2 regions of the Latilactobacillus sp. genome follow, and region 2 is predicted to be linked to the other one. Evidence: riboswitches for the same ligand, from Rfam matches in the RefSeq annotation. Region 2 holds a riboswitch; the other holds the start of a gene.
The links. A riboswitch is a leader RNA that binds a small molecule or an ion and turns the genes downstream of it on or off. The one in region 2 is predicted to bind thiamine pyrophosphate.
Positions count from the first base shown of each region.

Region 1: another riboswitch for thiamine pyrophosphate. It lies ahead of thiM (hydroxyethylthiazole kinase); the one in region 2 lies ahead of thiT (energy-coupled thiamine transporter ThiT).

Region 1 is NZ_JAMQEX010000005.1:34,521-42,106, reverse strand. Features, by position in the region: gene NDN60_RS03895 (M13 family metallopeptidase) at 1-1,175, shown strand, start outside; gene NDN60_RS03890 (sugar O-acetyltransferase) at 1,428-2,045, shown strand; gene NDN60_RS03885 (putative hydroxymethylpyrimidine transporter CytX) at 2,035-3,201, opposite strand; gene thiE (thiamine phosphate synthase) at 3,191-3,865, opposite strand; gene thiD (bifunctional hydroxymethylpyrimidine kinase/phosphomethylpyrimidine kinase) at 3,858-4,670, opposite strand; gene thiM (hydroxyethylthiazole kinase) at 4,663-5,472, opposite strand; TPP riboswitch at 5,544-5,649, opposite strand; gene nagE (N-acetylglucosamine-specific PTS transporter subunit IIBC) at 5,878-7,586, shown strand, end outside.
Region 2 is NZ_JAMQEX010000001.1:218,825-226,410, reverse strand. Features, by position in the region: gene xerS (tyrosine recombinase XerS) at 264-1,322, shown strand; TPP riboswitch at 1,389-1,487, shown strand; gene thiT (energy-coupled thiamine transporter ThiT) at 1,536-2,138, shown strand; gene NDN60_RS01115 (heavy metal translocating P-type ATPase) at 2,178-3,971, opposite strand; gene NDN60_RS01110 (hypothetical protein) at 4,072-4,425, opposite strand; gene NDN60_RS01105 (manganese-dependent inorganic pyrophosphatase) at 4,482-5,405, opposite strand; gene NDN60_RS01100 (LysR family transcriptional regulator) at 5,458-6,423, opposite strand; gene pflA (pyruvate formate-lyase-activating protein) at 6,553-7,362, opposite strand; gene pflB (formate C-acetyltransferase) at 7,480-7,586, opposite strand, start outside.

The DNA.
Region 1 (7,586 bases), on a different contig from region 2:
AAATTATCGTGACTGAACCCGTTTATTTTGAACAATTAACTAAATTAGTCAACGATGATAATTTTGCCCAATTTAAGGCTTGGTTACTCGTAATGACCATTCGTGATTGGAGTGGTTACTTAAATGAAGAAATGCGCCAGATTAGTTCAATTTATAGTCGCGCATTATCCGGTAGTAAAGAGGCGAAGCCCCAACAAAAGAGCGCCTATTACTTAGCGCTCGGCATGTTTAATCAAGTCGTTGGGGATTACTATGGCCGTCGTTACTTTGGGGCAACTGCTAAGGCAGATGTCGAAGCCATGGTGAAAAAGATGATTAGTGTCTATCAAAATCGTCTTGAACAAAATGATTGGTTGACCGCCGAAACCCGTGAAAAGGCGATTGTGAAACTCAATCATTTAGGGATTCATGTTGGCTATCCAGAAAAAATTGCACCCATCTTTGAAAAATTGGTGACTGTACCCCAAGCTGATGATGGCACGTTATTTGAGAATACAGCTGATTTCATTCGAACGATTGAAACGGAAAATTTTGCTAAATTAACCCAACCAGTCGATCGTGCAAAATGGGAAATGGGCGCGGCGACAGTCAACGCCTACTATTCACCTTCGAAAAATGTGATTGTGTTCCCAGCAGCTATTTTACAAGCCCCATTTTATGGTTTGCAACAAAGCAGTAGTGCTAATTATGGTGGGATTGGAGCGGTTATTGCCCACGAAATTTCACATGCTTTTGATAACAATGGTGCACAGTTCGATGAATTCGGGAACTTGCATAATTGGTGGCAAGCAACTGACTTAGATCATTTCAAGACGCTATCACAAGCAATGATTGCCGAATTTGATGGCTTAGCATTTGCTGATCAAAAGGTGAATGGCAAGCTAACCGTTTCGGAAAATATCGCTGATGCCGGTGGCTTAAGCTGTGCGCTAGAAGCGGCTAAAGGTGAAGATGATGTTGATTTGGAAGCCTTCTTCGTTAACTGGGCAACAATTTGGCGGATGAAAGCCACACAACAATATCAACAATTACTATTAAATATCGATGTCCACGCACCAAATACCTTGCGGGCGAACGTCCAAGTTCAAAATCTAGCGGATTTCTACACTACTTTTGACGTTCAATCTGCAGATAAGATGTATTTAGCACCGGATAAACGCGTCACAATTTGGTAAATTAAAAAAGTGCGTTTGAAACGGTTTGGCTTTGAGCATTAGCACAGCTCGGTGAATAACTGCTGGACGCAGTTGTTTAACGAGTGACGCTAGGCGCAGAAGACAGTTTCAAAAAACACGATTAAAAAAGTGCGTTTGAAACGGTTTGGCTTTGAGCATTAATGTCGAGTGTCAAAGTTTAGAAATCAAAAAGAGGTGCATCACAAATTTATTTTGTGGCGCACCTCTTTCATTGGAAATGGGGGATTTTGAATGACAGAAAAAGAACGAATGGTTAACGGTCAGATTTACCGTGCAAATGATGCGGAACTACGGGCAGATATGAAACGGGCCCGTGTTTTAACGCGTCTTTTTAACCAAACTACGGAAGAACAACAGGCTTACCGCCGCGAATTGACGCACCAATTATTCGCTCAAAGTGGCGCCGATTTATACATTGAACCACCGTTTCGAACGGATTATGGGTGTCAGACGACAATCGGTCAACGCGTTTATATGAATTATGATTGTATTATTATTGATGTCGCGCCAGTCACAATCGGAGATAATGTTTTCTTTGGCCCCCGAGTTGGTCTATACACCGCTGGTCACCCAATCTCGGCACAAGGCCGGCGTGATGAGTTAGAATATGGCAAACCAATCACAATTGGCAACGATGTCTGGCTGGGCGGCAATACGGTCGTTAATCCGGGTGTGACAATTGGCAACAACGTCGTGATTGGTTCCGGATCAGTGGTCACAAAAGATATTCCGGATAATGTTATCGCAGTCGGGAATCCCTGTCGCGTATTACGACCAATTGATCAAGTCGAAGAGGATTACTGGGCCCGCGAAAAAGAACAGTACTTTGCAGAAATCGCTAACGATTAGTTTTCCGATGACCTACAACTTGAGCGATACAGCATAAAATTAACCAGAGGCAGATCATCAAAAGAACGGTTGTTCCTAGGGGGAAATCAAAGTGCTGCAAGCCATAATAAGCAATTGCCCCTAAAAGCCAACCACTAAAGTTGACGGCGATTGGCAATCGACGGTAGAAATAATTGAAGAAGACAATCGTGTAGAGTGGTGTGAAGGCTGCGCTAATGAGTGTGAGAAAGAGTTCATATTTGAAGAGTTGTTGATTAGCGATTAAGCCCAACCCAATCAATGTGACGACGATCCCTAAGCCATTTTCTGAATAACGGATTTTAGGGAACAGGTTTTTGAGATTAACGCCAGCAGAATAGGCATCCAAAAAGGTCGTCGTAATGGTCGAGAAGATGATGATAAATAAAATTAAAAAGCCGAAGCGACTAGTTGCTAGAAACTGATTAAAATCAGTATAGCCAGTCGTAATAATGGTTAAAAAGCCTAAGAAAAACATCATTAGACTACCAAGAAAGTAGCCGCTAGTACTCCATAAAGAGAGTGCTAGTGGCTTTTTTGAATCCTTGGTATAATCCGCAATTAATGGTAACCAAGAAAGGGCCATCGCAATACTGAGCTCGATGGCAGCCCCAAAGCTCAGTGGATTGGCACTCAGATGAGTGGTGTGACCAGCAAATTGACTGAGTTGCCAAAAAAGGCCCAGGCAAGCAACCACTAAGAGCAATACGATGGAGTTGTTTAGCTTGAAAAAGAATTGCGTTTTAATTGCCAACCAGAAAATAATTAAGCCAGCCACGATAATGGCATTCATCAGATAACTGAGGTGAGTCAGCTTGAGTTGCTGCATGGCTTGGGCGGCATTAGCAATCATGATGCCAGTCCACCCAATTAATTGAATGACGTTTAAAATCGCAAAGAGGATAAAACCGATTTTACCGTAAATTGGGTCTGTTAACTCAATCGCGTTTTGATGACGCGTGCCACCGAGAAAACTAGCCGGTAATAGCAATAAAAAGGCACCAATCAGGTGACCAATGATAATGGCTAGACTGCCTTTGACGAGACCAAGGGGCGCAATGAGTGTCCCAGTGATGATTTCCGCAATTGAAATAGCCGCTCCAAACCAGAGTAGGAATTGATTATGATTAACTTTCATGATTATTCCCTTCTGAGCTCTGCCAAGGTTGGTTTAATAGTTGGATTGCTTGGGGAATATTTTTAGCCTGTGTAATAGCAGAAATCACGGCCGCCCCCGCAACACCGGTCTCAGCAACTTGTTGGCAGTTTTTTAAACTAATGCCCCCAATTGCGACAACCGGTAACTGGCTGAGTTGCGTGAATGTTTTTAGTTGTGCTAAACCGAGTGGTGTTTTGGCATCTTCTTTAGAATTCGTCGGAAAGATGGGGCCTACACCAATATAATCGAGCGCCGGTTGTTGATGACTGCTTAGGATTTCTTGAGCAGTATGACAGGATAGCCCGGTAATTAGGCCGTGTTGCTTGGCAACTTCAATTTTAGGCCATGGTTGATCAGATTGCCCAACATGGAGTCCGTCTGCTTGCAAATCTAAAGCTAATTCTAAGCGATCATCGATAATAAAAGGCACGTGATAAGTACGACAAAGTGCTTGCGCCTTTTTGGCGTAGTCGGACCGCATTGCGTCAGTTGGTAAGCTATTTGGGCCCTTATCTCTGAATTGAAAGCAAGTAATCCCAGCTTGTAAAGCCTGGTCAAGTATAGGTAAAAAGTTTTCTCGACCAGTATCTTGTGTACCAGCCACTAAATAAGTTTGGAGTATTTCCTGGGCAATATTAGTCATGTTCAACCTCCTGATAAGCCCAATGATTTGTGGGGCCGTGACCGTGGCCGACTGCAATTGGATTGGCAATGGCCGCTTGAATGAAGGCTTTACTAATCTGAATGGCTTTTTTGAGTGGGACTTGTTTAGCTAGCTCGGCGGTTAGACAAGCCGAGAAGGTGTCACCAGTGCCGTGGGTGCGAACGGTCGCAATCCGTGGTGTGTTTAACCAGTCGTCACTACCATCAGCGTAGAGAACGTAATCACAGGCTTGGTCACTATTATCGAGATGGCCACCTTTAATGATGATATTTTTAGCACCCATTTTTTGCAGTTGCGTTGCGGCGATTTTAAAATCGGCAGTTGTTTGAATTTTTTGACCGGTTAACACCTCTGCTTCTGGTAGGTTAGGTGTTAAGACAGTTGCCAAAGGTAAGAGTTCTGATCGTAAGGTGTCAATGGCGGAGTCGGCTAGTAGAGAGGCACCACCTTTTGCAATCATAACCGGATCGAGTGTTAAGGGGCCAAAGTCGAAGCGCCGGAGGTTTTGGGCAACGACGGCGACGTGCTCAGCATCGGCGAGCATGCCTGTTTTACAGGCTCGGATCTTAAAATCGGCTGCGAGCGATTCAAACTGTTTGGTGACTAGTTCGAGCGGTAGCGGGAAGCTATCTTGAACGCCAATGGTATTTTGGGCCGTAATTGCGACGACCACGTTGGTGGCAAAGACGTGGCGTTCTTGGATGGTTTTAATGTCGGCTTGCATACCAGCACCGCCACCACTATCTGAACCGGCGATTGTTAAGGCTTGTGGGAAATTATTCATGAGTTAAGACCTCCGTGACTTGTGCATGGTTTTGAATCTCAGTTGCTGTAATGTTAAATAAACGGTCTAATAATTGCGGATAAAAAGAACCAGGTAAAGGCGTTGGCATTGCTTCGGCGACTAATTGCCCGGCAACGGCAAAGGTCGTTGCTGCGTCGATGGCCGCTTGATAAGGATTGTCAGGACTAACGGCGACAAATGCGGCGCAAAGACCAGTTAGCATATCGCCAGAGCCGACGTGGACTTGGAAAAGTGGCGTGCCATTGGCAACTTTAGTCGTGTGATGACCATCAGTGATGATATCGGTTGGACCTGAAAGTAAAATGGTTGTTTGCTGTTTTTTAGCAGCTGTTTGAGCAATTTTTACGAGATCAATTTCGCCATTGCCTGCATCAATACCATTAGCTTGCCAGTCTAAACCAGCTAGATAAGCAATTTCCCCCGCATTTCCGCGGATAATTTGGGGTGCTCCCAATGCTAAGAGTTCATCGATAATTTTCTGACGATAATGAATTGAACCGACTGCGACCGGATCGATGACGACTGGTTTAGCTTGGCGATAAGCTTCAGCCATTAAAGTCTTCATTTGGTGAATGGGTTCAGCGGATAGTGTCCCAATATTGATGCTGAGTGCCTGCGCAATAGCGACCATTTCTGGGGCCTCTTCAGGATCACTAGACATGATTGGAGATGCACCGATTATATTTTGAACATTGGCGACTTGATCGACCGTGACGCTGTTGGCAACGTTGGTGATAATCGGGTTAGCTTGTTTTATCTGGTCTAACAGTGTCTTTGACATGCAAAAAACCTCCCTTAAAATCAAAAAAACCACTTTTAGATGCACGAATGCATAGAAAAGTGGTGTTGGTTTAATAGAGAAAGGCACTTTCCTACGCAAGTCTGAACTTACAGGTTCAAAGGGATCAGGTTGTACAAACCTATCTCAGTTCTTCTAAGAACACCCCTAGTGCAAAGCGATTAAATTGTACCTTCAGTATACGTCAAATCATTATTTTTGCAACCGTTTTAATTTCAAGGCAATAATTAATGCCGTTATACGGTATAGACCAAAATATTTTCGAATTAAGAAACCGCTTTATTCCGTGACCTTAAAGGTCTATACCGACTATTAAGCGCTTGCTTATCGTTTGCATTAATGATTTAATATTGTTAACGAAATAAATGAATGAATGGAGAACACCTTATGAAGAATTACTTACAACGAATGGGTCGTTCATTAATGTTGCCTGTTGCTGTATTACCAGCAGCCGCAATTTTGATCGGGATTGCTAACTGGGTTGGCAATGGCGATTCAAATGCAAACGTCTTTACAATTTTCCTAGCAGCTGGTGGCGGCGCAATTTTAAACAACTTGCCATTATTATTTGCCGTTGGTCTAGCCCTAGGGATGTCTAAGGATCAGGATGGGGCAGCCGCACTTGCTGGTTTAGTCGCTTTCTTAGTCCCTAAGACCATTTTAGCACCTGCCTCAATTCAAGCGATGCAAGGTTTATCAGATATCGCTGAGGTGAATCCAGCCTTTGGTAAAATCGAAGGTAATGTTTTAATCGGGATTATCGCCGGTTTAATTGCAGCTGCAATGTACAATCGTTTCCACAACGTGAAGTTGCCAATGGCGCTTTCCTTCTTTAGTGGGAAACGTTTGGTGCCAATTATGGCCGCAACAGCAATGATGGTTGTTTCAGCAATCTTGTACTTTGTTTGGCCAGCTGTCTTTACTGTTTTAGTATCATTTGGTGAAGCAATTTCAAAACTAGGCTGGGTTGGTGCCGGTTTATACGGTTTCTTCAACCGTTTATTGATTCCAACTGGTTTACATCACGCCTTGAACTCAGTGTTCTGGTTTGATGTTGCTAACATTAACGATATCGGTAACTTCTTGGGCGGTGCGAAATCACTTGCTGCCGGAACAGCCGTGATTGGTAAAACAGGGATGTACCAAGCTGGTTTCTTCCCAGTCATGATGTTTGGGTTACCTGCTGGTGCCTACGCAATTTACAAGAACGCTCGCCCAGAACGTCGTAAAGCAACAGCTTCATTGATGTTAGCTGCTGGCTTTGCGTCATTCTTTACAGGGGTCACAGAACCACTTGAATTCTCATTTATGTTTGTGGCATGGCCACTCTACGTTCTACATGCAGTATTCACAGGGATTTCATTAGCCGTTGCTGCTTTCTTCCACTGGACAGCCGGCTTCGCATTTAGTGCTGGTTTAGTCGATTATGTTTTAAGTTTGAAAAATCCAGTTGCCAACCAACCATTGATGTTATTGGTTGAAGGCTTAGTCATGGCAGTTATTTACTACTTCGGTTTCAACTTTGCCATCAAGAAATTCAACTTGATGACACCGGGTCGCGAAGCAGATGATGCTGTTGATGAAGATACTGCCGGTGTCGAAACAGATGCTACTGATGACAAATTCATGATTCAAGCAAAACGGATCTACGCTGCAATCGGTGGTAAAGACAATATCAAAGTAATCGATAACTGTACGACTCGTTTGCGTCTACAATTAGAAGACACAGCCAACGTTAACCAACCGGCTATTAAGGCCGCTGGTGCCGCTGGGATTAACGTCTTAGACAAAACCAATATTCAAATTATTATCGGAACAGAAGTTCAATTTGTGGCGGATGCCCTGAAAGAACTTTATAACCACAACACACCAATCGCAACCAGCGCACCAGAACCAGCTGCTGCACCAGTTGAAGCCCCTGTTGATAGTGATATTAACTCAGGTGAGACAGATGTCTTTTACGCAGTTGCAAACGGTGAATTGATTGATATTGAAAATGTTGATGATCCAACTTTTGCACAAAAGATGTTAGGTGACGGCTACGCAGTCGTACCAACTGATGGCAAGATTGTCGCACCAGTTGATGGGACAATCAT
Region 2 (7,586 bases):
AACGCTAATTTGATGCTCAAATTGGCCTAATCATGCTATAAATGCTGTTATATCAACGTTTTAATAGAATGAAAGACCGTTAAACAGGCATTTTATTCGTTTTTAAATGGCTGCTGCAGATGGTCTGAAAACAGATTTATCGGGTTAGTGGTTAAAATTCGCCAAACAAGTGTTGTTAAAATTATGGTTTTAACAACACTTGTAGTATTCTCGCCGCTTTTTTGTTAAAATAACTATAATTCTCTATTAAGGTGGTTTCAATCATGGACCAACAACGTTATCTCGAACTATGTGAACAACGCTTGGCGGATCTTCCCGATTACGTCCGTAAATTTTATATTAATCGGCAAGCCAATGCATACTCCTCTGCAACGCTCTATCAATATCTCCAAGAATACGTCCGCTTCTTCTCCTGGTTAATTGACGAACAAATCGTTACTGTTCAAACGACTAAGGATATCCCTCTTGTTGCGCTTGATAAGATGAAATTAGAAGATATCGAACTCTATAAGATCTTTTTAATGAATAAACGAAAAGTAAATAATCACAAGCTCTCCTTTCAGGCTGTTAATCGCTCTATCAACGCTTTGAATGCGCTCTGGTACTTCCTGACGATTGAAGCCGAACAAGCTGATGGCGAACCTTATTTTTACCGGAACGTCATGAAAAAAGTTAAACTCCTGAAATCTTCCGAGACAATGGCCACTCGTTCCCGCCATATCGGTCAAAAGTTGCTCACCGGCGATAAAAAACACGACTTCATTACCTTTATGCAAGTCGACTATCCCAGTGCGCTCTCTAATCGCCAACTCGCTTCTTATAAGCAAAATTGTGAACGAGATATTGCGATTTGCGTATTGGCACTCACTACCGGCATTCGTCTTTCCGAACTCGCCCAAGCTAACGTTTCTGATTTAAACCTTGAACAACTAACAATTACGGTTATTCGCAAAGGCGGTCAACAAGATACCGTGCCGATCGCACCTTGGGGTTTACCTTATCTGCAAGATTACGTTCAAATCCGGCAACAACGCTATTTAGCCGCTAACGAACGGGCCTTATTTGTCACAAAGTATCGCGGTCAAGCGAAGCGAATCAGTAACTATGCCATTGAAAAACTGGTAGCTAAGTACTCTGAAGCTTTTGGCGTTCGACTAACGCCGCATAAATTCCGTCATACACTCGCAACCGATCTGATGTCAGCGACCCACAGCGAAACGATCGTAGCGACCCAATTGGGCCAAACCACCACGCAGGCCACCCATTTGTATACGCACGTGGTTGATGACGAACAGCGCTCGGCAATGGATAAGCTCGAATGAAGCTTGATTGCTTGACATCTTTGTTGTATCCGGTATACTGAAAACGTTCTTAAAATTTAAATATTAACCATCGCAAAGGGGAGCCATTGGCTGAGAGTGATTAGATGATCAGACCCTTCGAACCTGTTTGTTAAGACAAGCGTAGGAATTGTGATGGAGTTGAGACTTTAACTCCTTTTTTGTGTTGGTTAACCAAGAAAAGGGGTTATTTTTATGCAACATCAACGGTTATTGATTCAAATTGAAGGGGCCATTATCGCGGCATTTGCGATGGCTCTGGAATATATTCCGCATACTGTAGGGCCATCAGCGATTGAGGTTTCCTTTGGGATTATCCCCATTATTATCTATAGTCTCCGTCGCGGCGCCGCGGCTGGGATGGTTTCGGGTTTAATCTGGGGCCTTTTAGACCTCGTCTTACGAGGCCTCGGCAACGGGAGCGTTCTCAATGTTTGGCAAGGATTACTTGAATTTACGATTGCCTTCATGGTCGTTGGCCTAGCTGGCGTTTTACAAAAACCAGTTCAAGCAAGTATCCAACAAAATACCAAAGTAAAAACGATTGCGCTCCTTTGGTCCGCAGCTTTCATTGGTACTTTCGCCAAATACTTCTGCCACTTCTTAGCTGGGGCCATCTACTGGGGCTCATACGCGCCTAAAGGAATGAATGCTTGGCTCTATTCATTAACTGTGAATGGCGGTAGTTTCGTTGCCGGCTTCATCTTAAATGGTATCGTCTTTGGGATTTTATTAGCGATGATTCCGAAACTATACCTCCCAAAAGATATGTTTTTAAAAGTGCAATCTGAAAAATAGTTAACAATACAAAAAAGAGGCCCTCAGCGACCTCTTTTTTTAATGGTCATTTCTAGCACGTAATGCGTATAAAATCGAAACTGTGTCGACAACTTCTTGGAATAAGGCCCCAATTAAAGCTGGCACGACACCGGTACTGGCAATCAACATCAATCCGATACAGATGAAGATCCCAATCAAAACGGACTGGCGCGCCACCCGCATTGTATCCCGTGCAATCGTGATGGCGCCACTAACCCGACTCAAATCATCCTTTAAAATGACGACATCTGCGGATTCGCTCGCTGCTGTGGCACCGTGAGCACCCATCGCAATTCCGACATCGGCACTCGCTAAGGATGGTGCGTCGTTAACACCATCGCCAACCATGATTATCGGCCGCTGCTCCGGCGTGACATTATTGATGAGTCGAATCTTATCGGCAGGCAAACACCCAGCGTGAACTTCATCAATGCCAACTTGAGCCGCAATCTCTTTAGCGGTTGTCGCCTGATCCCCTGTGAGCATCATTAAGCGCTGTAAACCGAGCTGATGGAGCGTTGACATCGTTTGAGGCGCTTCCTGGCGAAGATGGTCGATAAATGTGATATAGCCCGCATAACGCCCGTCAATGCCAATGTAGACAGTTGTCTGTGTCTGGGATTGTTTAGCTTGGTCAGGCGCCACAAATTCAAATTTACCGACTTGAACCGTCTGTCCAGATGCTAATTGGGCAGTCACACCAGCACCTGTCATTTCTTTTAAACTAATAATTTCTAATAATTGCGCTGCTGGGACGACTTGTAGTAAGGAACGAGCCAGAATATGGGCCGAAGCTTGTTCAGCACTGGCTGCTAAACGACATAACTCCGATGGTTCAATATCAATCATCGGTACAACTTGATCCACGGTTAATTGGCCATTCGTAATCGTGCCGGTTTTATCAAAAGCAGCTGATTTGGCCAACGCCAATTTTTCAATTGTCGTCCCCGTTTTGACGATAATCCCATTCCGGCTGGCACGACTCATACCTGAGATAAGCGCAATCGGTGCCGCGAGAATCAACGGGCATGGCGACGCGACCACCAAGACCTCGGCAAAGCGCACAGGGTCTTTTGAGAGCCACCATGCCACCCCTGCAATCAAATACGCCACTAATGTAAATGGTACGGCATAGCGATCCGCTAAACGAACAAAATGGGCAGGTTGTGCTGCTGAGCTTTCAACCAGTTTAACAATTGCTTGATACTGACTGTTAATAGCTAATTGATCGACCACCATCGTGATTGATGTCTCACCATTTACTGACCCTGACATAATTGGCTCATTGATTGTTCTTTCAACTGGGCGTGATTCACCGGTTAGAGACGATTCATCAAACAGCGATGACCCCTCAATGATATGACCGTCAACCGGAACCAGTTCTCCTGGCTTCACAACAACTTGATCATTGACTTGGAGTTCGTCGACAGCAACATCGACAAGTCCGTCACCACGCATTAAATGCGCGTCCTGGGGCGAGTTGTCCAATAATGATTTTAATTCCCGCCCTGCTTTATGCGCGGCGTAATCTTCCAGGGAATCGCCGCCTGTTAACATTACGAGGACCATCAAGGCAGCCCAATATTCACCAACAGCGAGTGTTGCAATGATCGCCGTAATGGCTAGTAAATCAACACCATATCGACCTGATTTTAAAGTGCGAATCATCTCAATCAGCATCGATAACGCGACTAACCCCCCAGCTAGACTAACTAATACTTGGGCCCACAGTGGTTGTTGACATAAAAAGGCTAATATTAATGCGGTAATCCCAACCACAATTGTGAGCACTAATTTCAACGTATGTTTCATCATTATCGGCCTCCTTGTGAATTCCATTACATTATAACATGTTCATTGTCAGATTAGAATTATTATCATCTGTAAAAAAGACACAAAAAAACCCATCATATTATTGATGGGTCTCATTTACAGAAAGTTGTGCCATAATAGCTGTCCGAATGGATGTCATTGCTGCTATTAATGTTGTCATCCGCTTAATTACAGGCGATGTCTTTTTTTGGTTAGCCAACGCTTTTTCGGTTTTATGGATGATTGACTCAATCGGTGCCTGTGCCCTGACCAATGCTTCAGCAGTTATATCTGTGCGCCCATTCAATAAATCACGACCAACTTCCAATGCGTGAATTCTATTTTTTAATAAAGTAAATTGGGCGGACCCTTCTCCAAATTTTAGCTGGCTCTTTTGACAATTTCGAATTGTCGCTTCAATCACTTGAATTGCCTTTGTTACTTCCTCAGTCATCTGTTGCTCCTAACAAAAAAATAAAGCCCCGCAGGACTTTATCTTCTTAATTGCTATTAAAATGCTGCTGTTAATTGTGGGACAACTTGTTTCTTACGTGACACAACACCGGCTAATTGCGCACGATGGTTGTTTAAGGTCACATCAAAAGCCTTTTCGAAGGCTTCAGCTGGTTCGCCGATAACAAGCGCTTCTGAGTTACTGTTTAAGATGTCAGTAACCAAAAGTACGAATAAGTCGTAACCGTTAGCTTTGTTGTCTGCTTCGATAGCAGCTTCAAAAGCAGCTTGGCGTTTGAAGACCGCTTCGATATCAACTGTGTTAACTTGATCGATACGAACTTTTTTACCAGCCATATCGAATGTTTTAGCATCAGCTTCAATTAATTCAGCTTCGCTCTTATCATCTAAGTTAGTACCAGCTTTTAACATTTCAAGACCATATGATTCAAAATCAACATCTGCAATTTCTGCTAATGTCTTGATAGCAATCCGATCTTTTTCAGTTGTTGTTGGTGATTTCATCAACAATGTATCTGAAATGATGGCACTCATCATTAAACCAGCTAGTTGTGCAGGGATTTCAATCTTATTTTCGTTGAACATTGATAAAAGAATCGTGCTGGTACAGCCAACTGGTTCCGCACGGTAGAATAATGGGCTCACTGTTTCAAAATTAGCAATCCGATGATGATCGACAACATCAGTCACTGTTAAATCTTTGATATCAGCAACACTTTGTTGGGCTTCGTTGTGGTCAACTAGCATAACACTTTGTACTTCACTACCAGCTTCTTTAATCACACGTGGTGTGCTTGCAGCAAAGTGACGTAATGCATAACTTGTTTCTTCATTTGGTTCGCCTAAAGCAACAGCTTCGACATCCTTGCCAAGTTGTTGTTGTAGATAAGCAAACGCCATTGCCGCAACAATTGCGTCTGTATCTGGGTTTTGGTGACCAAAAACTAATTCTTTACTCATATTTATACAGACCCTTCTTTTCAAAATTACATTATCGATTATACCAGAAATATTAAACAATTTTACGGTTTTGTTCTTTAATTCGCGTTAAATAGTCTTTTTCTTCTAGGTAAAGATTGAATTCACGGAAGAAACTGTCAATCCGAGGAATATCTTCCTTTTCTTTACGGAATACGAAGGCTAGTTCAAATTGAATCGCTGGATCAAATTGTACCGCGTTCGATTCAATGCCAACATTATGGGCATCGTAAAAACTCTTTGGCAATGCGGTACTTAACCCAGTTGCTTCTGCGAAACGTAAGATTTCAAATGGTGATGTAAATTGTGCGGCACTAACTGGCCGATCTACCATTTGATTCTTATACGCCTCACTGATGAATTGATTGAGATAGTATTCATCGGGATAAGTAACCCATTTTTCAGTTAAGGTATCTTCAAAATGAATCTTCTTACGTTTTTTCAATAACGGATTACTGCTCAAGAAAACAAGGCTTTCATCCGCAATCTTCTTAGAACGGTAAGGCTTCCAATTTTTGATACTGTCATCTGGCAAGTACATAATAGCCAAATCAATTTTATTATTTTCGAGGCGATCCCAAATCTCCTTACGTGTCAATAAGTGAACACTAACTTCGATGTTAGGAAATTGTTGATAATACTTGATTAAGAAACTTTGAATAACACTAAGTTCCATTGACGCCAAAATTCCGATATTAATTTTACCGCGGCTAGCGCTAGTCGCACTTTGGATTTCATCCGTTGCCGTATTTAATAAATCATAGATTTGATGGGTCGCATCTAACATTGTCCGGCCAGCATCAGAGATGTGTAATTTCTTACCCACGGAATAAAAAAGTGGTGCCCCAACTGTGCGTTCTAATTTCTTAATTTGTTGGGTTAATGCAGGTTGTGTAATCCCTAATAGCTGAGCGGCCTGCGTATAGTTCATTGTTTCCGCTAATTGCAAAAAATAAGTTAACGTTTTAGAAGAAAATATGTTTTCTTGTCTCGTCTTCATGCTCAATCCTCATTTCTTTGGGTTATCCCTTATCATTATAATAATAAAAAAATAAAAAAAGAGCAACCTTTTTCGTCGCCCTTTCTTATTATTCACTTAAAAATTTCTTATGCTACCGCTTTATACCATTTATTTTGAATAATCAGCGGTATGCAACAGCCGTTCAGCATTGACAACGCGATCATGAGTTGGGGGTTCGATACCTTCAAGTGGGTACTTAATCCCCATTTTCTCATATTTAACAATTCCCATTGTATGATAAGGCAATACCTCAACCCGGTCAACATTATTCAAGGTCTTAATATAATCACCAAGACGTTCTAAGTAACAGTCATAATCAGTCCGTTCTGGAATGAGGACGTGCCGAATCCACATATGATGGCCGTGATTAGACATATATTCAATCATTTCTAAAATATGTTCATTTGAAAAACCAGTTAACTTCTTATGGCCTTCTGGATCAATATGTTTGATATCAACCATCGATAAATCCGTATACTTCATCAATTCTTTAAACTTACTAAAGAATGGTTCTTTGTATGTGAAAGGTTGACCGCACGTATCAAGACATGTATTAATCCCTTGTGCTTTGCATTTTTTAAATAGATCAATTAAGAAATCAATTTGAATCAGTGATTCACCACCACTACAGGTAATACCGCCTTCTTTACCCCAAAACGCTTTGTAAGGTAATGCTTTTGCAATTAATTCATCAGCAGTATATGGCTCACCACTACCAATATTCCAAGTATCGGGATTATGACAGAATTCACACCGCATGCGACACCCCTGTAAAAAGGCCACAAAACGAATGCCAGGACCATCTACAGATCCAAAAGACTCAATTGAATGGACATAGCCGATTGGGGCTTCTGTTGTTTCCGGTACGACTGTTTCTGCTGGTTCCGTTGATAAACGGGTTGTAAAGTTAATTGCCATTTCTTCCACCTCTTATAAAAGACACTCTTCCTAGCAAAACTGCTAAGTCTAAATTAGCAGCTTTACAAGAAAGCGGATAGGGTTAACTATCCGCTGCCTCATTTATTTTATAAATGACTACATTTCATCGAAGAATGTTCTTGAAATAACATCATCTTGTTGTTCCTTGGTTAAATCTGCGAAGTAGACACAGTAACCAGAAACACGAACCGTTAATGTTGGGT